2 regions of the Shinella sp. S4-D37 genome follow, and region 2 is predicted to be linked to the other one. Evidence: predicted binding sites of a transcription regulator. Region 2 holds the regulator's gene; the other holds the start of a gene.
What was found. The regulator HrcA, encoded in region 2, represses chaperone genes, less so after heat shock. The targets are predictions, from matches to a motif close to GTTAGCACTCNCNNNNNGNGAGTGCTAAC.

Region 1: groES (co-chaperone GroES) is a predicted target of HrcA. The motif match lies at 2,086-2,114, and genes of this name have one in related genera.

What each region holds. Positions count from the first base shown of each region.
Region 1 covers NZ_JBFNXL010000005.1:2,862,270-2,873,616, reverse strand. The annotation lists gene groL (chaperonin GroEL) at 34-1,674, opposite strand; gene groES (co-chaperone GroES) at 1,731-2,027, opposite strand; gene AB3G45_RS21560 (TIGR01459 family HAD-type hydrolase) at 2,346-3,194, shown strand; gene AB3G45_RS21555 (bifunctional riboflavin kinase/FAD synthetase) at 3,209-4,189, shown strand; gene ileS (isoleucine--tRNA ligase) at 4,552-7,506, shown strand; gene AB3G45_RS21545 (hypothetical protein) at 7,675-8,289, shown strand; gene AB3G45_RS21540 (N-acetyltransferase family protein) at 8,294-8,779, shown strand; gene AB3G45_RS21535 (nucleoside deaminase) at 8,780-9,223, opposite strand; gene AB3G45_RS21530 (pseudouridine synthase) at 9,294-11,147, shown strand; gene rsmD (16S rRNA (guanine(966)-N(2))-methyltransferase RsmD) at 11,154-11,347, shown strand, end outside.
Region 2 covers NZ_JBFNXL010000005.1:3,393,521-3,404,867, reverse strand. The annotation lists gene mutM (bifunctional DNA-formamidopyrimidine glycosylase/DNA-(apurinic or apyrimidinic site) lyase) at 1-535, shown strand, start outside; gene AB3G45_RS24175 (enoyl-CoA hydratase) at 551-1,324, shown strand; gene rpsT (30S ribosomal protein S20) at 1,515-1,781, shown strand; gene dnaA (chromosomal replication initiator protein DnaA) at 2,634-4,208, shown strand; gene hemW (radical SAM family heme chaperone HemW) at 4,336-5,484, opposite strand; gene rdgB (RdgB/HAM1 family non-canonical purine NTP pyrophosphatase) at 5,536-6,180, opposite strand; gene AB3G45_RS24150 (VOC family protein) at 6,188-6,604, opposite strand; gene rph (ribonuclease PH) at 6,618-7,334, opposite strand; gene hrcA (heat-inducible transcriptional repressor HrcA) at 7,526-8,602, shown strand; gene grpE (nucleotide exchange factor GrpE) at 8,695-9,306, shown strand; gene ptsN (PTS IIA-like nitrogen regulatory protein PtsN) at 9,443-9,907, opposite strand; gene raiA (ribosome-associated translation inhibitor RaiA) at 9,980-10,555, opposite strand; gene rpoN (RNA polymerase factor sigma-54) at 10,806-11,347, opposite strand, start outside.

The sequences.
Region 1 (11,347 bases), 530 kb from region 2:
ACCGGATGGCTCAGATGTAAGGACCCGAAGGTCTTACATCATGTCCATGCCGCCCATTCCGCCCATGCCGCCAGGCATGCCGCCCGGTGCATCCTTCTTCGGCAGTTCGGCGATCATGGCTTCCGTCGTGATCAGCAGCGAGGCAACCGAAGCGGCGTTCTGCAGAGCCGTGCGGACGACCTTGACCGGGTCGACGATGCCGAGTGCGATCAGGTCGCCGTATTCGCCGGTCTGGGCGTTGTAGCCGTAGTTGTCTTCGTTCTTGTCGAGGATCTTGCCGACGACGATCGAAGCTTCGTCGCCTGCGTTTTCCGCGATCTGGCGAACGAGGGACTGCAGAGCCTTGCGAACGATGTTGATGCCGGCTTCCTGGTCGTCGTTTTCACCCTTGGAGGTGATCTTGACGGAGGAACGCAGCAGGGCAACGCCGCCGCCCGGTACGATGCCTTCCTGAACGGCAGCGCGCGTCGCGTTGAGGGCGTCGTCGATGCGGTCCTTCTTTTCCTTGACTTCGACTTCCGTCGAGCCGCCGACGCGGATGACGGCAACGCCGCCGGCGAGCTTGGCAAGACGTTCCTGCAGCTTCTCGCGGTCGTAGTCGGAGGTGGTTTCCTCGATCTGGGCCTTGATCTGCGCGACGCGGCCTTCGATCTCGGCCTTCTGGCCGGCACCGTCGACGATCGTCGTGTTTTCCTTGGTGATCGAGACCTTCTTCGCACGGCCGAGCATGTCGAGCGTGACGTTTTCGAGCTTGATGCCGAGGTCTTCGGAGATGACCGTGCCGCCCGTCAGGATGGCGAGGTCTTCGAGCATGGCCTTGCGGCGGTCGCCGAAGCCCGGAGCCTTGACGGCAGCGATCTTGAGGCCGCCACGCAGCTTGTTGACGACGAGGGTCGCAAGCGCTTCGCCTTCGACGTCTTCAGCGATGATGACCAGCGGCTTGCCGGTCTGGACGACGGCTTCGAGAACCGGGAGCATCGCCTGGAGGTTCGAGAGCTTCTTCTCGTGCAGCAGCACGTAAGCGTCTTCGAGGTCGGCGACCATCTTTTCCGGGTTGGTCACGAAGTAGGGCGACAGGTAGCCGCGGTCGAACTGCATGCCTTCGACGACTTCGAGTTCGGTTTCGGCGGTCTTGGCTTCTTCAACCGTGATGACGCCTTCGTTGCCGACCTTCTGCATGGCTTCGGCAATGTCGAGACCGACCTGCTTGTCGCCGTTTGCGGAGATCGTGCCGACCTGGGCGACTTCTTCCGACGTGTTGATCTTCTTGGCCTTGGCCTGGAGATCCTTGACGACTTCGGCAACGGCGAGGTCGATGCCGCGCTTCAGGTCCATCGGGTTCATGCCGGCGGCAACGGCCTTGTTGCCTTCGCGAACGATGGCCTGGGCAAGAACGGTTGCGGTCGTGGTGCCGTCGCCGGCGATGTCGTTGGTCTTGGAAGCGACTTCACGGACGAGCTGGGCGCCCATGTTCTCGAACTTGTCTTCCAGTTCGATTTCCTTGGCGACGGAAACGCCGTCCTTGGTGATGCGCGGAGCGCCGAAGGACTTGTCGATAACGACGTTGCGACCCTTCGGGCCGAGCGTTACCTTGACTGCGTCTGCGAGGACGTCGACGCCACGCAGCATCTTTTCGCGCGCGGTGCGGCCGAATTTGACTTCTTTGGCTGCCATTGTGAGAACTCCTGAAGAGGTGTCAGCTGAATTGGGAAAGGGTTATCGGCGAGAAATCAGCCGATGACGCCCATGATGTCGGCTTCCTTCATGATCAGAAGGTCTTCGCCGTCGAGCTTGACTTCGGTGCCCGACCACTTGCCGAACAGGACGCGGTCGCCGGCCTTGACGTCCAGCGGCGTGACCTTGCCGGATTCGTCACGGGTGCCGGAACCGACGGCGACGATTTCGCCTTCCTGCGGCTTTTCCTTGGCGGTATCCGGAATGATGATGCCGCCCTTGGTCTTGGCTTCGGACTCGACGCGACGAACGACGACGCGATCGTGAAGCGGGCGGAAGGTGGTGCTTGCCATTGTCTTATCCCTCGATCGAATGACATTGCGGATCACGATGTGGATCCGTTGGATTGATGTTAGCACTCCTTTGTCATGAGTGCTAGCGATGCCGAGATAGGCGGTGGTGGGTTTGGAGTCAAGAACGGCGCCTCCAAAATATTTCGCCCCGAATGGTTACCGCAGTCGCCAGATGGGAGCGCCATCGCACGCCATCAAGACGAGGCGATGAATTTTCATCCCTTTGCCGGTGCATGGGGCAAAATTGTGGGAAGAGGCTTGTTTTCTTGGCCTCGCTTTGCAATGTCAGCCGGGCTCGACCTCAAACGGGAATCCCTGATGGCTCACCGCATCCAATCCTTCCGCGACATCACGCAGCACTATGACGTGGTCCTCTGTGACGTCTGGGGCGTCCTGCACAATGGCGTCGAAGCTTTTTCCTATGCATCCGAAGCGCTCGCCGCGGCCCGCGCCGCCGGCCTTGCGGTCGTGCTGATCACCAATTCCCCGCGTCCGCATCCGGGCGTGAAAGTGCAGATCCGCGGCCTCGGCGTCACCGACGATGCCTATGACCGCATCGTCACCTCCGGCGACGTCACCCGCGCGCTGATCGCCGAGGGGCCGAAGAAGATCTATTTCATCGGTGCGGAAAAGGACCTGCCGCTGCTCGACGGCCTCGACGTCGAGCCGGTCGGCCTCGACGAGGCGGCCATCGTCGTCTGCGCGGGCCTGCGCAGCGACGAGACGGAAACCGTCGAGGATTATCGCGCCGAACTGACGGCGCTTGCGGCGCGGAAGCTCCCCTTCATCTGCGCCAACCCGGACCTCGTTGTCGAGCGCGGCCACCGCCTCATTCCCTGCGCTGGCGAGATCGCCAGGCTTTACGAGGACCTGGGCGGCACGAGCCGGATCGCCGGCAAGCCGCATCGGCCGATCTACGAGAAATCCATCGCCGAGGCGCGCGAGGTTCACGGCGATTTCGACCTTTCGCGGGTGATCGCCGTCGGCGACGGCATGCCGACCGACGTGCGCGGCGCCGAAGCCTTCGGCCTCGACGTGCTCTATATTTCGGGCGGCATCCACGCGCAGCACTATGTCGAGGCCGGCCGCACCGACGAGGCGAAGCTGGAGGCCTTCCTGAAGGATGAGGGCGCCCACCCGAAATGGTGGATGCCGCGGCTGCAGTGACGGGGAAGGGCGTCATGACGGTGTTTCACAGGAACGAGACGAGGGAGGCGCTGCCGGAGCACCTGCGCGGCGGCGTCATCGCCATCGGCAATTTCGACGGCGTGCACCGTGGCCACCAGGCGGTTCTGCAACGCGCGCTGGAGATCGCGGAGGCCCGCGGCATCCCCGCGCTGGTGCTGACCTTCGAGCCGCATCCGCGGACCGTCTTCCGCCCGGAAAGCCCGGTCTTCCGCCTGACGCCGGCGCCGCTCAAGGCGCGCATCCTGGAAGGCATGGGCTTTTCCGCCGTCATCGAATATCCGTTCGACCGCTCCTTCTCCGAAATGTCGGCGCACGATTTCATCGGCGCCGTGCTGATGGACTGGCTGCACGCCTCCGAAGTCGTCACCGGCTTCGATTTCCATTTCGGCAAGGGCAGGGAAGGCGGCCCGGCCTTCCTGATGGCCGCCGGCGAGGGCAACGGCTTCGGCGTGACGCTGGTCGATGCCTTCCGCGACGAGAACGCCTCGGTCATCTCCTCCAGCTTCATCCGCAAGCTGCTCGGCGAGGGCGCGGTGGCCGAGGCCGCCGGCCAGCTCGGCTACCGCTACACGGTGGAAGCCGAGGTCATCGACGGCCAGAAGCTCGGCCGCACGCTCGGCTATCCGACCGCCAACATGCAGCTTCCGCGGGAGGTGGAATTGCGCAGCGGCATCTACACCGTGCGCTTCCGCCGCCCCGACGGCAGCCTGCACGACGGCGTCGCCAGCTACGGCCGCCGCCCGACCGTCACCTCGAACGGCGCCCCGCTGCTCGAAACCTTCCTCTTCGACTTCTCCGGCGATCTCTACGGCGAAATCTCCGCCGTCTCCTTCTTCGGGCACCTGCGCGACGAACTGAAATTCGACGGCCTCGATGCGCTGGTCGTGCAGATGAAGCGCGACGAGGAGGAGGCGCGGGCGCTGCTGTCCGGCGTTTCGCCGCTCGGGGACATCGACCGGCGGCTCTGTTTCTGAGCGCGAACGGCGGCCTTGTCGCCGGTAAGTCGTCGGTAGTAGCCGGCAATATGTCGTCAAACCTCGCCCCACTCTCCACCGTCATGGTCGGGTCAGGCCCGACCATGACGGTGGAGGGGTTTGCGATTTGTCGATAGCCAGCGACGGCTTTGCCGCTGGTTATGTCTTTTCAAACGAACGAAAACGCCGTAAGACCGCGCGCATGATGCTCCACCGGCCGACCATCGCTCTGCGAATTACTGGCCCGGCCTTCCGCGCGCTCTGAGCGAGGCCGGAAGGTCCGGGATTTCGGGCGTTTCCCAAGGCGCCCCCGCCGTCAGTGCCTGACACCATTCCGCGCGAAAAAGACGATAACCCTACCCATGACCGATACGCCCGAAAAAGTCGATTACTCGTCCACCCTCTACCTGCCGCAGACGGATTTCCCGATGCGCGCCGGCCTGCCGACGAAGGAGCCGGAAACGGTGGCCCGCTGGCAGAAGATGGGCCTTTACAAGAAGCTGCGCGCCTCCGCCGCGGGCCGCGAAAAGTTCGTGCTGCACGACGGCCCGCCCTATGCCAACGGCAACATCCATATCGGCCACGCGCTGAACAAGATCCTGAAGGACGTCATCACCCGCTCGTTCCAGATGCGCGGCTACGATTCCAACTATGTGCCCGGCTGGGACTGCCACGGCCTGCCGATCGAATGGAAGATCGAGGAGAAGTACCGCGAGAAGGGCAAGAACAAGGACGAGGTCCCGGTCAACGAATTCCGCCGGGAATGCCGCGACTTCGCGGCCGGCTGGATCAAGATCCAGGCCGACGAGTTCAAGCGCCTCGGCATCGAGGGCGACTTCGACAATCCCTACACGACGATGAACTTCCATGCCGAGGCCCGCATCGCCGGCGAACTGCTGAAGATCGCGAAAAGCGGCCAGCTCTACCGCGGCTCCAAGCCCGTCATGTGGTCGGTGGTCGAGCGCACGGCGCTGGCGGAAGCCGAAGTCGAATATGCCGACGTCGAGAGCGACATGATCTGGGTGAAGTTCCCGATCGTTGACTGGAAACGTCACGTCTCAACTCATGCAGGCCCTCTGGAAACCGGCAAGCAAATGCCAGTCATGAAAGAGGTTGTTGATCTTGAGGGTGCCTTCGTCGTCATCTGGACGACCACGCCCTGGACCATCCCCGGCAACCGCGGCATCGCCTTCTCGTCGCGCTATCCCTACGGCCTCTACGAGGTGGAAAGCGCGCAGAACGATTTCGGCCCGCAGCCGGGTGAAAAGCTGATCTTCGCCACTCGCCTTGCCGATGAAGCTGCGGCCAAGGCGAAGCTCACCTTCAAGTTCGTCCGCGACGTTACGCCGGAAGAGCTGGAGGCGGTCGTCTGCGCCCATCCGCTGGCCTCGCTCGGCTACGACTTCAAGGTGCCGCTGCTCGATGGCGATCACGTCACCGACGATGCCGGCACCGGCTTCGTGCACACCGCACCCGGCCACGGCCGCGAGGACTTTGACGCCTGGACGGCGGCGGCCCGCGCGCTCGAAGCCCGCGGCATCTCGTCGAAAATCCCGTTCACCGTCGACGATGCCGGCTTCTACACCGCCGACGCCCCCGGCTTCGATGGCGCCCGCGTCATGGATGACAACGGCAAGAAGGGCGATGCCAACGAGCGCGTCATCAAGGCGCTGATCGCTGCCAGCAACCTGTTTGCCCGCGGCCGCATCAAGCACTCCTATCCGCATTCCTGGCGCTCCAAGAAGCCGGTCATCTTCCGCAACACGCCGCAATGGTTCGTCTACATGGACAAGGAACTGGGCGACGGCACCACGCTGCGCTCGCGTTCGCTTTCGGCCATCGACGACACCCGCTTCGTGCCCGCCGCCGGCCAGAACCGCCTGCGCGCCATGATCGAAAGCCGCCCGGACTGGGTGCTTTCCCGCCAGCGCGCCTGGGGCGTGCCGATCGCCGTCTTCGCCGACGAGAACGGCGAGGTGCTCATCGACGACGCCGTCAATGCCCGCATCCTCGAAGCCTTCGAAGAGGAGGGCGCCGACGCCTGGTTCGCCGAAGGCGCGCGCGAGCGCTTCCTGGGCAGCCGCACCGGCGAAGGCTGGACGCAAGTCATGGACATCCTCGACGTTTGGTTCGATTCGGGCTCGACGCACACCTTCACGCTGGAGGACCGCCCGGACCTGAAATGGCCGGCCGACGTCTATCTCGAAGGCTCCGACCAGCATCGCGGCTGGTTCCACTCCTCGCTGCTGGAAAGCTGCGCGACTCGCGGCCGCGCGCCCTACGACGCCGTCGTCACCCATGGCTTCACCATGGACGAGAAGGGCGAGAAGATGTCGAAGTCGAAGGGCAACGTCGTCTCGCCGCAGGATGTGATGAAGGAATCGGGCGCCGATATCCTGCGCCTCTGGGTCATGACCACCGACTACTGGGAAGACCAGCGCCTCGGCAAGACGATCATCCAGACCAATATCGACGCCTACCGCAAGCTGCGCAACACGGTGCGCTGGATGCTGGGCACGCTGGCGCACGACACGGGCGAGGAGATTGCCCATGCCGACATGCCGGAGCTGGAAAAGCTGATGCTGCACCGGCTCTCGGAACTCGATGCGCTCGTGCGCGAAGGCTACGACGCCTTCGACTTCAAGAAGATCGCCCGCGCGCTGATCGACTTCTCCAATGTGGAGCTCTCGGCCTTCTACTTCGACGTCCGCAAGGATGCGCTCTACTGCGACGCGCCGTCCTCGCTGAAGCGCCGCGCCTCGCTTTGCGTCATCCGCAAGCTGTTCGAATGCCTCGTTACCTGGCTCGCGCCCATGCTGCCCTTCACCATGGAAGAGGCCTGGCTGTCGCGGAAGCCCGATGCGGTCTCGGTGCACCTGGAACAGTTCCCGGAAGTCCCGGCCGAATGGCGCGACGACGCGCTGGAAGCCAAGTGGGAGAAGATCCGCGCCGTGCGCTCCGTCGTCACCGGCGCGCTGGAAATCGAACGCCGCGAGAAGCGCATCGGCGCGTCGCTGGAGGCCGCCCCGGTCGTCTCCATCGCCGATCCGGAGCTGCTTGCCGCGCTCGAAAGCCAGGATTTCGCGGAAATCTGCATCACCTCGGCCATCGCCGTGGTTGCCGGCGACGGCCCGGCCGAGGCCTTCCGCCTCGCCGATGTCGCCAGGGTCGCGGTCGAGCCGAAGCTTGCCGACGGGCAGAAATGCGCCCGCTCCTGGCGCATCACGACGGATGTCGGGACCGATCCGGACTATCCGGACGTCTCGGCCCGCGATGCCGCGGCGCTACGCGAGATCGGTTTTCGACGCGCGGCGTAAACGCCGCCACTTGTTGACGGCCGGCGCTTTCCGGCCGTCGACGGATGCGGATGAATTGCGCTTGCGGCCGTCATCGGCTAATGCTGCCTGAAATTGGCCGGATTTTTCCGCCATGGGACGGCGGCCGTGCCCGGGCCTTGGGGCGCCGGCCCTGCTGGAAGGGTATTCATGGGAATGACGCGAAATATTCGGGTGCGTACCGGCCTGTTCGGCCTCTTGGGCGCAAGCTTCGTTCTGACCGGCTGCATGGGGCCGACCTACGGCACGGGCAAGTCCGTCGGCGAGCAGCTGGTCGAGGATGTCGGGAACGCCGTCATGGTCAGGCCTGACAACAAGGAAGCGAAGAGCATCCGCTACCAGCCGCGCGGCGGCCTCGTCGTGCCGAAGGACGAGCTCGCGCTGACCACGCCGCAGCCGTCCGTCGCCGGCAAGGACAACCCGCAGTGGCTGGAAAGCCCCGAGGACATGCGCGAGCGCCTGCGCACCGAGGCGGACGAGAACCGCAACGACACGAACTACCGCTCGCCGCTCGCCTCGCAGGGCACGACGAACCGCAAGCTTTCGGCCGCAGAACAGACGGCCGCCTATCGCGAGGCGCGCCGCCTGCAGATGGGCGCCTATGCCGACAAGCGCCGTTACCTCAGCGATCCGCCGCTCGACTACCGCCGCCTGCCCGAGGAGGCCCAGGCCGATCTCGGCGAGCCGGAAAAGGTGAAGGAGCGCCGCCGCAAGAAGGAAGCCAAGGCGGCCAAGCAGAGCGGCTCCGCCTGGTGGCCGTTCTAAACCGATGACCCCCTATCGCATTCGTCCGGCGTCGGTCCTCGACGCCGCGACCATCCTGCGCTTCATCCGCGAACTGGCCGATTACGAGAAGGCCCTCGATGCGGTCGAGGCGACGGAAGAGACCATCGCCTCCTCGCTGTTCGGCGAAGGGTCCGTCACCCGCGCGGTGATCGGCGAGACGGCAGCGGGCGAGCCGGCCGGCTCGGCCATCTTCTTCAAGTCCTATTCGACCTGGCAGGCGAGGAACGGGCTCTATCTCGAGGACCTCTATGTGACGCCCGCCCATCGCGGCGCCGGCGTCGGCAAGATGCTGCTGCGCCATCTCGCGCGCATCGCGGTGGAAGAGGGCTGCGGGCGCTTCGAATGGAGCGTGCTCGACTGGAACACCCCGGCCATCCGCGTCTATGACGCGCTCGGCGCCGCGCCGCAGTCGGAATGGATCCGCTATCGGCTCGACGGCGACAGGCTGAAGACGTTCGCGGCGGGCTGATCAGCGCCGCTCGGCAAAGAAATCCTTCAGGATCTCCGCCGCTTCCACGCCGCTGATGCCGGAATAGACATCCGGCGCGTGGTGGCAGGTCGGCTGGGCGAAGAAGCGCACGCCGTTGTCCACCGCGCCGCCCTTCGGGTCCTCCGCCCCGTAATAGAGCCGGCGGATGCGGGCGAAGGAGATGGCGGCGGCGCAGAGCGTGCAGGGCTCCAGCGTCACGTAGAGATCGGCGCCGGCAAGGCGCTCCTGCCCGAGCTTTCCGGCGGCCGCGCGGATGACGGCGACCTCGGCATGGGCGGTCACGTCGTTGTCCGCCCGCGTGCGGTTGCCGGCGCTGGCGACGACCGCGCCGTCCATGACCAGCACGGCCCCGACCGGCACTTCGCCCCGCGCGCCGGCCGCGCGGGCTTCCGCGAGCGCGATCTCCATGAAGCGATTTGTCATCGGCGGCACGAATTCCTCTTAACCCCGGACGCCTGACCTGATAGGACACGGCAAAACGCAGGCAACACAAATGACATCCAAAGACAAGCCAAAACGGCCGGGCGCCAAGCCCGCGGGCCGCGAGAACAAGCCGCGTGGCGCCGCATCGGCCGTCGCGGGCAAGAAATCCTTTTCCGCCGGCAAGCCGTCGGGCGGCAAGAAACCGTTCGCGGACAAGCCCGCGCCGCGCGACGGCAAGCCCGTGCGCGCTGCCAAGCCGGCACCGGCCGCACCCGCCGCCGGCGCCGATCTCGCGCCGGAGCGTATCTCCAAGCTCCTGGCGCGCGCCGGCGTCGCCTCGCGCCGCGACGTCGAGCGCATGATCATGGAGGGCCGCATCCGCGTGAACGGCACGGTGCTGGATACGCCCGTGCTCAACGCCACGCTTGCCGACCATATCGAAGTGGACGGCGTGCCGATCCGCGGCATCGAGCGCACGCGCCTCTGGCTCTACCACAAGCCCGCCGGCCTGGTGACGACCAATGCCGACCCGGAGGGTCGCCCGACGGTCTTCGAGAACCTGCCGGAAGAGCTGCCGCGCGTCATGTCCGTCGGCCGCCTCGACATCAACACCGAAGGCCTCCTGCTCTTGACCAATGACGGCGGCCTCGCCCGCATGCTGGAGCTGCCGACCACGGGCTGGCTGCGCCGCTACCGCGTGCGCGCCCACGGCAAGATCGAGCAGGCCGATCTCGACAAGCTGAAGGAAGGCATCGCCGTTGACGGCGTGCTCTACGGCGCGATCGATGCGACGCTGGACAAGACGCAGGGCACCAATGTCTGGCTGACGCTGGGGCTTCGCGAGGGCAAGAACCGGGAGGTCAAGAACGTGCTCGGCGCGCTCGGCCTCGACGTGAACCGCCTGATCCGCATCTCCTACGGCCCCTTCCAGCTCGGCGAGCTGCCGGAAGGCCATGCCCAGGAGATCCGCGGCCGCACGCTGCGCGATCAGCTCGGCCCGCGCCTCATCGAGGAATCCAGGGCGAATTTCGACGCGCCGCTGTTCGACCACGCCTCCGTCGATGCCGAAGAGAAGCCGGCGCCGAAGAGCCGATCCGAGGCTCCGGCCTGGGGCGAGAAGCCCGCCGGCCGGCGCGAGAAGCCGGAAGACCGCCGCGAGCAGGCCCGCGCCCGCCTCGACACCCGCCGGGACGACCGTTTCGCCGACAAGCCGCGGGACGGCGGCCGCGACCGCGACCGCGACGAGGGCCGTTTCGACGGCAAGCCGAAGCGCGAACCGGCCGTGCGCGCCCGCAAGTCGAATGTCTGGATGGCGCCCGGCGCCCGTCCCCTTGCCGAGAAGAAGGCGGAGGCCGCCGAGGGCGTGAAGCGCGAGCCGCGCGAACGCCCTGAAGGCGCGCCGAAGACCAAGCGCTACGGCCGCACCGCCGAAGGCGCGCTGACGCGCTCGACCAAGAAGTTCGACCCGGATCGCAAGGGCCCGGCCCGCGGCCGGCCCGGCGACGACCGGGCGGAAAAGCCGCGCATCCTGAAGACGCGCGACGAGGACGGCGAATGGATTCGCGCCAGCGAGCCAGAGGCGGGCGATCGCGGCGACGGCGGCTTCGGCCGCAGGCGCTCCGGCGCCGGCGACGAGCGCGCTCCCCGCGATTTCGGCGACCGTCCGCCGCGCGGCGATCGTCGCCCGCGCGCGGAAGGCGAGCGTTCCTTCGGGGACCGCCCGGCCCGCGGCGATCGCAAGCCGCGTGCCGAAGGCGAACGGTCCTTCTCGGATCGCCCGCCGCGCCGCGACGGCGGCAAGCCGTTCGGCGGAAAACCCGGCGGCAAGTCCTTCGGCGGCAAACCGGGGGGGCGTCCCTCCGGCGGCAAGCCCGGCGGTGGCCGTCCGGCCGGCGGCAGCCGCCCGCGCGGCAAGGGGAAGTAAGCCGCCGTGCGCATCGTCGGCGGTGAATTCCGCGGCCGCGCGCTCGCAACGCCGAAGTCGGACGATATCCGCCCGACGACGGACCGCACGCGCGAAAGCCTGTTCAACATCCTCTCGCACGCCTATCCCGAGGCGCTCGACGGCACCCGCGTGCTCGATCTCTTCGCCGGCACCGGCGCCGTCGGCCTCGAATCCCTGTC
Region 2 (11,347 bases):
CGTCGTCTACAACGATCCTCGCCGCTTCGGCTTCATGGATATCGCCCGGCGGGAGGATATTGCCGCCCATGCCTTCTTCCGCGATCTCGGCGCCGAGCCGACCGGCAACGCGATGGACGCCGACTACATTGCGGCAAAATTCCGCGGCCGGCAGACGCCGCTGAAGGCCGCGCTGCTCGACCAGAAGAACATTGCCGGCCTCGGCAACATCTATGTCTGCGAGGCGCTGTGGCGCGCGCATCTTTCGCCGGAGCGGCTGGCGGGCACGCTGGTCACGGCGGCGGGCAGGCCGAAGAAGGAGCTCGTCCTCCTCACCGAGGCGATCCGCCAGGTGATCGCCGATGCGATCGAGGCGGGCGGCTCGACCCTGCGCGACCATATCCGCGCCGACGGCTCGCTCGGCTATTTCCAGCATTCCTTCTCCGTCTATGATCGCGAGAAGGAGCCTTGCCGCACGCCCGGCTGCTCGGGCACGATCGGCCGCATCGTACAGAGCGGACGCTCGACCTTCCATTGCGCCGCCTGTCAGAAATAAACGGAGGAGAAGACCATGGCTTACGAAACCCTACTGGTGGAGACGCGCGGGCGCGTCGGGCTCATCACGCTCAACCGGCCGCAGGCGCTGAACGCGCTCAACCGCCAGCTGCTCGACGAGCTGAAGGGCGTGCTCGCCGCCTTCGAGGCGGATGCCGGCATCGGCGCCATCGTCCTCACCGGCTCGGAAAAGGCCTTCGCCGCCGGCGCCGACATCAAGGAGATGCAGCCCTACGGCTTCGCCGACGCCATGATGGAGGACCTTGCCGCCGGCTGGGACGACGTGGCGGCCTGCCGCAAGCCGATGATCGCCGCCGTCAGCGGCTTCGCGCTCGGCGGCGGCTGCGAGGTCGCCATGATGTGCGACTTCATCATCGCCTCGCAGACGGCGAAGTTCGGCCAGCCGGAAATCACGCTCGGCGTCATTCCCGGCATGGGCGGCACGCAGCGCCTGACGCGCGCCATCGGCAAGGCGAAGGCGATGGACCTCATCCTCACCGGCCGCCTGATGGATGCGCAGGAAGCCGAGCGCGCCGGCCTCGTCGCCCGCGTGGTGGCGCCGGAAAGGCTGCTGGAGGAGGCGCTGGCCGCGGCGGAGAAGATCGCCGGCTATTCCCTTCCCGCCGCCATGCTGGCGAAGGAGGCGGTGGGATGCGCCTACGAGAGCATCCTTGCCGAGGGCATGCGCGCGGAGCGCCGGCTGTTCCACGCGCTCTTCGCCACGGAAGACCAGAAGGAAGGCATGGCGGCCTTCATCGAGAAGCGCAAGCCGGCCTTCCGGCATCGTTGATGCCCCGGGCGGCGTTTCTTGCAGAATCCGCGTTGACGCCGTCGTGGTTTCCCGCTATACGCCGCCCACAGTTTGGAAAGCCGAATTCCAAGGTTTTCCGATATTGCTCCCGAATTGCTTTGATGACAGGTCGCAGTGACCCGGCACGGCGAGGGTGGAGTTTGTGTCAGATTTCTGAAGAGAGGCATAAATGGCCAATACAACCTCGGCAAAGAAGGCGACCCGCAAGATCGCCGCGCGCACCGCAGTCAACAAGTCGCGCCGCTCGCGCGTCCGCAACTTCATCCGCAAGGTCGAAGAGGCCATCGCCTCCGGCGACCAGGCTTCGGCCGCCGCCGCTCTGAAGGCCGCCCAGCCGGAACTGATGCGCGCCGCCACGAAGGGTGTGCTCCATTCCAACACGGCATCCCGCAAGGTCTCGCGTCTGGCGAACCGCGTGAAGACGATGTCGGCCTGATAGCCCATCGAGCTATGCAATATTAGAAAAAGCCCGGCGCTTGCGCCGGGCTTTTTCTTTGGTTTTTCGACCCTGCTATGGTTAATGTGCAAGGCTTCATCGTGTCAAAAGCGTGACGAAGAAAATCCTTTAAATTCAGTTACTTGCGCGAGGTCTGGTGGTGTTCTCCTACCTTTCGTTGCGGGAGTTTGACAGCAATTTGAGTCAAGCGAATTTTTATTTTTTTCGTTTTCCGGCCCTCCCGAAAACAACCCGAAAACAAAGCCATTGATTCCTAACGGATTCTCCTTTGGCCTCCTGATTCCGAGTCAGGAACGCGCTTGCGAGTCAACGGCCGCCCCTTAATTTTGCGTAAAATTCGTGATTGATCTTGGTGCCTGATCCTGCCTAAATGCTTTCCACAGGGGGCGCGGACACAGCCTTAAATGATCGCCGGCAAGACTGTCTCATGAAGGCAGCGGTGATTGTTTGTCCTCTGTGACGAAGCGGCTCCGCTTCGTAAAATCATCCAACCGGCAACGTTTGCCCCAGGTGCCTCACCGCACACTGGCGAGTGTTTTTGCGACTATCGGTTGCGCCGGTTGCAGTGGCCATGAGGATGGCCGGATGATGGGGGCATGCCCGCCGAACGCTCGACGAGGGAGTGAGCGGCGCGGTCACAGACGGGACTTGACGATCCGACATGACAACGGATCCGACGGGCCTGAATTGTGTTTGGGAAACAGGGTCGTGTCGAATGTAGGGGGTCGGCATGACCGGGGCACCAGATTCCGGACCGGGCGATGACTCGGCACGGGCGGGGGATGGCAAACATGAAAGGCGCCGGCAGGAATGCCGACGTGGCGAAGAAGCATGAAAGGCGGCAAGATGCAGGTGAATACGGCCAGAACGACTGGTGCATTCGCAAACGGGGAAAAAGCACTCAAGGCGCTCCCGCAAGAAGGGGCGCAGGCGGCGGGGGTTCCATCCGATATGAAGCAGGACGCGATTTTCGAGCGGGTCAGTGCGCGCCTTAAAGCGCAGGTCGGTCCGGACGTCTTCGCGAGCTGGTTCGGTCGGCTGAAGGTCCATTCCGTCTCCAAGAGCGTCGTGCGCCTGTCTGTGCCGACGACGTTCCTGAAGTCCTGGATCAACAATCGCTATCTCGATCTCATCACCAGCCTGTTCCAGCAGGAGGATTCCGAAATCCTCAAGGTGGAGATCCTGGTGCGAACCGCGACCCGCGGCATACGCCCCGGCACCGTCGAGGAGGCCATCGCCGTCGAGCCCGCCGCGCCGCAGCAGGCCCAGCCGCGCCGTTCGTCCGGCGGCCCGCAGCCGGTCGCCAGCGTTGCCGCATCGGTTGCCGTCGCGGCCCAGCCGCGCGTGCAGCATTCCGGCCCGCTCTTCGGCTCGCCGCTCGACCAGCGTTATACGTTCGATGCCTTCGTCGAGGGCACCTCGAACCGCGTCGCCCTTGCCGCTGCCCGCACGATCGCGGAAGCCGGTGCCGGCGCCGTGCGCTTCAACCCGCTCTTCGTCCATTCCAGCGTCGGCCTCGGCAAGACGCACCTGCTCCAGGCGATCGCGCTCGGCGCGCTGTCCAGCGCCCGCAACCCGCGCGTCGTCTACCTGACGGCTGAATATTTCATGTGGCGCTTCGCGACCGCGATCCGCGACAATGACGCGCTCTCCCTCAAGGAGACGCTGCGCAACATCGATCTCCTGATCATCGACGACATGCAGTTCCTGCAGGGCAATTCGATCCAGAACGAGTTCTGCCACCTGCTCAACATGCTGCTCGATTCCGCCAAGCAGGTCGTGGTCGCCGCCGACCGCGCGCCCTGGGAGCTGGAATCGCTCGATCCGCGGGTGCGCTCGCGCCTGCAGGGCGGCGTCGCCATCGAGATGGAAGCGCCGGACTACGAGATGCGCCTCGAGATCCTCAAGCGCCGCCTTGCCGCCGCGCAGCAGGAGGACGGCTCGCTCGACATTCCCGTCGAGATTCTGAGCCATGTCGCGCGCAACATTACGGCGAGCGGCCGGGAACTCGAAGGCGCCTTCAATCAGCTGCTCTTCCGCCGTTCCTTCGAGCCGAACCTCACGATCGAGCGCGTCGACGAACTGCTCGGCCATCTCGTCGCCGCCGGCGAGCCGCGCCGGGTGCGCATCGAGGACATCCAGCGCGTGGTGGCGAAACACTACAACGTCTCGCGCCAGGAACTGGTCTCGAACCGCCGCACGCGCGTCATCGTCAAGCCGCGCCAGATCGCCATGTATCTCTCCAAGACGCTGACGCCGCGCTCCTTCCCGGAGATCGGCCGTCGCTTCGGCGGACGCGATCACACGACCGTGCTGCACGCCGTGCGCAAGATCGAGGAGCTGATCTCGGGCGACACCAAGCTCAGCCACGAGATCGAGCTTTTGAAGCGGCTGATCAACGAGTAGGAATTGGGCAGTAGGAATTAGGCAATAGGGCATGGACGGCCTTACCGTCTTTGGATTTGTCCCTACTGCCTACTGCCTACTGCCTACTGCCTACTGCCTACTGCCTACTGCCTATGCGCCAAGCGCGTCAGCAGGCGAGATCGGCGACCACCGCATCGAGGATCAGCATGCCGGCCGGCGTGCAGCGCAGGCGGGAATTACCGAGCCGCTCGATGAAACCGTGCTCGATGAGGAACTGTTCGCGGTCGGGGTCCGGGTCGCGGCCCGAAAGGCTCTGCCAGCGAGCGAGATCGACGCCTTCCTTCAGGCGCAGGCCCATCAGCAGAAGTTCGTCCGCCTGGGCTTCGCGCTCCAGCAGCTCCTGGTCGATCATGCCGTGGCCTTCCGCCTCGACAAGCGCCAGCCAGCCCTCCGGCTTGCGCTCCGTGGCGGTGGCGATCTTCGCGCCGCCCGTCGTCAGGCGGCCATGCGCGCCGGGGCCGATGCCGACATAGTCGCCATAGCGCCAATAGGTGAGGTTGTGGCGGCTCTCCGAGCCGGGGCGGGCATGGTTGGAGACCTCGTAGGCCGGCATGCCCTCGCGCTCGGTGATCTCCTGCGTCGCTTCGTAGAGCACGGCGGATTGCTCGCCGTCCGGCACGATCAGCTTGCCGGCCTTGTGCAGGCCGTAGAAGGGCGTGCCCTCCTCGATGGTGAGCTGGTAGAGCGAGAGATGGTCGACGGCGTAGGAGACGGCTTCCTTCAGCTCGCGATCCCATTCCGCCACCGTCTGGTTCGGGCGGGCATAGATGAGGTCGAAGGACATGCGGGGGAAGATGTCGCGCGCCAGCCGGATCGCCTTCAGCGCATCGGCGACGTCATGCAGCCGGCCGAGGAACTTCAGGTCCCTGTCGTTCAGCGCCTGCACGCCGAGCGAGACGCGGTTGACCCCGGCGGCGCGATAGCCGCGGAACCGCTCGGCCTCGACGCTGGAGGGATTGGCCTCCAGGGTGATCTCTATGCCGTCGGGCACATGCCAGTGGCGCGCGATGCCGTTGAGGATCGCGTCCACCGTCTCAGGCGCCATCAGCGAGGGCGTGCCGCCGCCCATGAAGATGCTGGTGACGGTGCGCGAGCCGGTGAGGCGACGCATGGTCGCCATTTCCTTGAGAAACGCCTGCACGAAGCGCGGCTGGTCGACCGGCTGGTGGCGCACATGGCTGTTGAAGTCGCAATAGGGGCATTTGGCGGCACAGAAGGGCCAGTGCACGTAGACGCCGAAGCCAGGCTCGGGCATATCCGCTCCCGGGCTTTGCCGGATGTCGAGGGGCACCGCCGTCATCCCGCCTCAGGCCGTCAGGCAGGTTTCGACGAAGCGCTTGAAGGCGCGGGCGCGGTGCGACAGGGCGGCCGCGTCGCCCGGCCTCCAGCCGTGCTTTTCCTCTGCGCTCATCTCGCCGAAGGTCGTCGCGTAGCCTTCCGGCTGGAAGACCGGATCGTAGCCGAACCCTTGCGTGCCGCGCGGCGGCCAGACGACATGGCCTTCCACCTCGCCACGGAAGAGTTCGGTATGGCCGTCCGGCCAGGCAAGGCAGAGCACGGAGACGAAGCGCGCGGTGCGGTCCCTCGCCTCGGCGGCGCCCCTGTCGGCGAGCGCCTTTTCCACCTTCTCCATGGCCATCACGAAATCGCGCGTGCCGTCTTCCCTTTCCGCCCAGTTTGCCGTGTAGACGCCCGGCGCGCCGTCGAGCGCATCGATGACGAGGCCGGAATCGTCCGAAAGGGCGGGAAGGCCGGAGGCTCTGGCCGAGGCGAGCGCCTTGATCGTCGCGTTCTCCTCGAAGGTCGTGCCCGTCTCGTCCGGCTCCTCGAACTTCAGTTCGGCTGCGGATTTGGCGGAAAAGCCGAAGGGGCCGATCAGGTCCTCGATCTCGCGGATCTTCCCGGCATTGTGGCTGGCGACGACGATCGTCTTGGTGTCGAGCTTGCGCATAAGGATCCTAAGCGATGTTCCAGAGACCGGGCTCGGCACATTCGAGGCTGTTGCCGGCGGGGTCGCGGAAGTAGATGGAGCGGGCGCCGTTCGCCCAACAGAAATCCGCTTCGATGGTGATGCCGGCTTCTACGAGCTTTTCCACCCAGAAATCAAGGTCCGCGCGAGGAACGCGGAAACAGGCATGCCCGGGCCCCCTTGTGCCGTGCACCGGCACCCGAAAGGCCTGGGGCGGTGGCGGTACGACGGTCTCGGCCGGATTGAAGATCAGGAGCACGCCGGCGCCGCAGCGGAAGAAGACGTGGCGGTTGGCCTGCCGCGTGATCCTTTCCAGCCCCAGCAGGCCGCCGTAGAAGGCGTCCGCCGCGTCGAGGTCGTCCGCATAGAGCGCGGTTTCGAGGATCCCTTCGATCGCGGCGGCCATGGCAAGTCCTGTCTCAGGCGATCGCCTGCTTCTGCATGCCGACCAGATCGGCAATGCCGTTGCGGGCCAGCGCCATCAGGCCGGAGAATTCCTCCTCCGTGAACGGCTTGCCCTCGGCCGTGCCCTGGATCTCGACGATCCCGCCCGAGCCGGTCATGACGAAGTTGGCGTCGGTCTCGGCGGCGGAATCTTCGAGATAGTCGAGGTCGATGACCGACTGGGCGGCGAAGATGCCGCAGGAGATCGCGGCCACATGGTCCTTCAGGACCTTCTCGACCTTGATCATGTTGCGGGCTTCCATCCACTTCAGGCAGTCGTGGAGTGCGATCCAGGCGCCGGTGATCGAGGCCGTGCGCGTGCCGCCGTCGGCCTGGATGACGTCGCAGTCGACGGTGATCTGGCGCTCGCCGAGCGCTTCGAGATCGACGACGGCGCGCAGCGAGCGGCCGATCAGGCGCTGGATCTCCTGCGTGCGGCCGCCCTGCTTGCCGGCGGCCGCTTCGCGCCGCATGCGGTCGCCGGTGGCGCGGGGCAGCATGCCGTATTCCGCAGTCACCCAGCCCTTGCCGCTGTTGCGCAGCCACGGCGGCGTCTTGTCTTCAAGGCTGGCGGTGACGAGCACATGCGTGTCGCCGAACTTGACGAGACAGGAGCCTTCGGCATGCTTGGAAATGTTGCGCTCGAAGGAAACCTTGCGCATCTGGTCGGTTTTTCTGCCGGACGGCCGCATCGCGAACTCCTGTCTGAATGATCTGGGAAGCTGCTTTAGACCAGATCGCCGGGCGAGGGAATGGCGACAGGCGCGGCGTTTGCGTTTTGACGCCGTGCGGCGGAAAACCGCGGCGGGAAAATCCGTTTTGCGCTGCCCTTCGAAATCACTATATTCCGTCGGATAACAGGGTGCGCAGCGGAAAGATGGTTTTGACGAGATCTCCGGGTCCTGACAGTCAGGCGGCGCTCGACGAGCGTTCGGGCGAAATCTTCCGCCGTATCGTCGAGAGCTATCTGGAAAGCGGCGAGCCCCTCGGCTCGCGCAACCTGTCGCGCATCCTGCCCATGTCGCTCTCGCCGGCCTCCGTGCGCAACGTGATGAGCGACCTGGAGGAACTCGGCCTCATTTATTCGCCGCATATCAGCGCCGGCCGTCTTCCAACGCAGCTCGGCCTGCGCTTCTTCGTCGATGCCTTCATGCAGGTGGGCAACATCTCGCCGGAGGATCGCGCCTCGATCGAGCGGCATGTGCGCCCGCACGGCCAGAAGCATTCGGCCGTCGAGACCATGATGAACGAGGCGAGCCAGGCGCTGTCCGGCATGTCGCGCGGCGCCGGCCTCGTCATCACCTCGAAGAACGACGCCGTCCTGAAACATGTCGAGTTCATCCGGCTGGAGCCGACCAAGGCGCTGGTCGTGCTGGTCGGCGATCACGACCAGGTGGAGAACCGCATCATCGAGCTGCCGGCGGGCGTCACGAGCTCGCAGCTCACCGAGGCCGCCAATTTCCTCAACGCGCACCTTGCCGGCAACACGCTGCTGGAGGCGCGCGCCCAGCTGGAGCGGCTGCGCGGCGAGATCAGCAGCGAACTCGACAAGCTGTCGCAGGATCTCGTCGAACGCGGGCTGATGGTCTGGTCCGGTGGCTTCGACGAAGGCAAGCCGACGCGGCTCATCGTGCGCGGCCGGGCGAACCTCCTGGAAGGCCTTGCGGGCGCGGAGGATGTCGATCGCCTGCGTATGCTCTTCGACGACCTGGAGCGCAAGGACAGTTTGATCGAGCTCCTGAACCTCGCCGAGACGGGGCCGGGCGTGCGCATCTTCATCGGCTCGGAGAACAAGCTCTTCTCGCTGTCCGGCTCCTCGCTCATCGTCGCGCCCTATCGCGACGGCGACGACAAGATCGTCGGCGCCGTCGGCGTCATCGGGCCGACGCGGCTCAACTATTCCCGGATCGTGCCCATGGTGGACTACACGGCCCAGCTGATCTCGCGGCTTTCGCGCTGAAGGCCCGCAATCCGGGCATCGGCCCTTGATTTTTCGGGATCAAAGCTCGATATCGGGCCAAACCCCTTGGAAGATGCAATTCGGAGTACGTCATGACCGACGAGAACAAGAAACATGGACCTGACGAAGCGGTCGAGAGCACCATCGCCGCCGACACGTTCGCGCCGGAGGAGGCGGACGCCCCGGCAGAGCCGGATCCGGTCGATATGCTGCGGGCGGAAAATGCCGATCTCAGGGACAAGTACCTGCGTCTCGCCGCCGAGATGGACAATCTGCGCCGGCGCACCGAGCGCGACGTGAAGGACGCCAAGTCCTATTCGGTCGCCGGTTTCGCGCGTGACATGCTGGCCGTGTCCGACAACCTGCGCCGGGCCCTGGATGCCATTCCGGCCGAAGCGCAGGCCGCGGGAGACCCTGGGCTGAAGGCGCTGGCAGAGGGCGTGGAGATGACCGAGCGCTCCATGCTCGCCGCTCTCGAGCGCCATGGCGTGCGCAAGCTCGAGCCGGTCGGCGAGAAGTTCGACCCGAACTTTCACCAGGCCATGTTCGAAGTGCCGAACCCCGAGGTCGCCAGCAACACGGTTGTGCAGGTCGTGCAGGCCGGCTACGTCATCGGCGAGCGCGTGCTGCGCCCGGCCATGGTCGGCGTTTCCAAGGGCGGCCCGAAGCAGCCCGCCGGCGAGGCGAACGCCGCGCAGGCCTGATCCCGCGACAGGACAAAGAAAAACCGGCGGTCGCAAGAACCGCCGGTTTTTTAATGCGCATTGCGCAAATGCTCCAGATTTTTGTTTTTACCGCATTCTCCGACGCCGAAGCGACTTCGCTTCGGCTGGAAATGCTCTAGGCCGCGTTCGACGCCTGTTCCTCGCTGAGGCAGGCGTAGATGGCGCTCTCGCTGTCGGAGGCGCGCAGTTTTGCGACCATTGCGGGGTCGCGCAGCACGCGGGCGATGCGCGACAAGGCCTTGAGGTGATCCGCACCGGCACCTTCCGGGGCCAGAAGCAGGAAGACGAGGTCGACCGGCTGGTCGTCCAACGCCTCGAAGTCCACGGGGGTTTCGAGCCTCGCGAAGAGGCCGGTGATCTGCGAAAGCTCCTTCAGCTTGCCGTGCGGGATGGCGATGCCATTGCCCACGCCGGTCGAACCGAGCCGCTCGCGCTGAAGGATGACGTCAAAAATCTCGCGTTCCGGAAGCCCGGTGATCTTTGCCGCTTTCGTCGCCAGTTCCTGAAGCAATTGCTTCTTGGAATTGGCCTTCATCGCCGGAATAATCGCACTCTGCTGCAGCAAACCTGCCAATGCCATGCTTTTGTCCTCGTGCGCTGGGTGAAGGTTTGAAGAGGCGTGGCGCCCGTCCCGGCGCCACGCTCCCGTCACTCAGCCTTTGATATTGGCCGGGTCGATCCAGCCAATATTGCCGTCGTTGCGTCGGTAGACGATATTGAGCTGCTCCGACCCGGCGCTGCGGAAGAGAAGAACCGGCTCGTCCGTCAGGTCGAGCGCCATGACGGCGCTGGCGACGGACATGGTCCTGAGTTTCTTCGTGCTTTCCGCAACGATGGTCGGCGCGTAGTCCTCGGGAAGCTCGTCGTCTTCGTCGGGGACCGAATCCATCACCGTGTATGCCACTTCTGCAAAGGCATCATGACCGTTGCCGTTGTGGTGATCCTTGAGCTTGCGCTTGTACCGACGCAGGCGCTTCTCGATCCGTTCGGAGGCCGATTGGAAGGCCGCCAGGGGATCGTTCGCTTCGCCGTTCGCCTGCAAGGCCATGCCGGTATCGAGGTGCACCTTGCAATCGGCGCTGTACCGCGACCCCGCTTTTTCCACGGTAACCTGGCTCGAATATCCTCCGTCGAAATATTTGGTTACGGCCTCTCCGACCTGCTCTTCAATGCGCTGACGGAAAGTTTCACCGATTTCCATATGTTTACCGGATACACGCACACTCATGGAGGTTTCCTCTCTTTCGTGATTTGCGTGCAACAGTCTATTCCAACCTTACCCACGTTCCAAGCGTTTCACGCATGCGCTGTTTATTGCGTCGCACGCTCCAGAAAAGCGGGGATATGTCTGGAATTCCGGCCTGCCTTCCCTTCGGAAGTGGGCCGCGCATTAGCCCGTCCCGTCAGCGAAGTCAATTCCCGGGTTCACGCATTCTTAACGTCCGTCACGGGCAAACGCCGGTTCTCCCGGCTTTGTTTCATGAAGCGGCGGCTTTTGCGAGCGCCCGCTTTTCCCGCCGCCGCTGCACGGAGGAGGGGATGTTCATCGCCTCGCGGTATTTCGCCACGGTGCGCCGGGCAAGGTCGACGCCCCCTTCGCGCAGGGCCGCGACGATATCGTCGTCCGAGAGCACGGCCTCGGGGGATTCCTGGGCGATCATCGCACGGATGCGGTGGCGCACGCTTTCGGCCGAATGGGAATCGCCGCCCTCCGCCGAGCCGATCGACACGGTGAAGAAATATTTCAGCTCGAACAGGCCGCGCGGCGTCAGCATGTACTTGTTCGAGGTGACGCGGCTCACCGTCGATTCGTGCATCTTGATCGCCTCGGCGATCGTCTTCAGGTTCAAGGGGCGCAGGTGATCGACGCCGTGCACCAGGAAGGCATCCTGCTGGCGCACGATCTCGCTCGCCACCTTCATGATGGTGCGGGCGCGCTGGTCGAGGCTGCGCGTCAGCCAGTTGGCCGTCTGCAGGCATCCGTTGAGGAAGCCGTAATCGGCGCTGTCGCGGCTGGTGC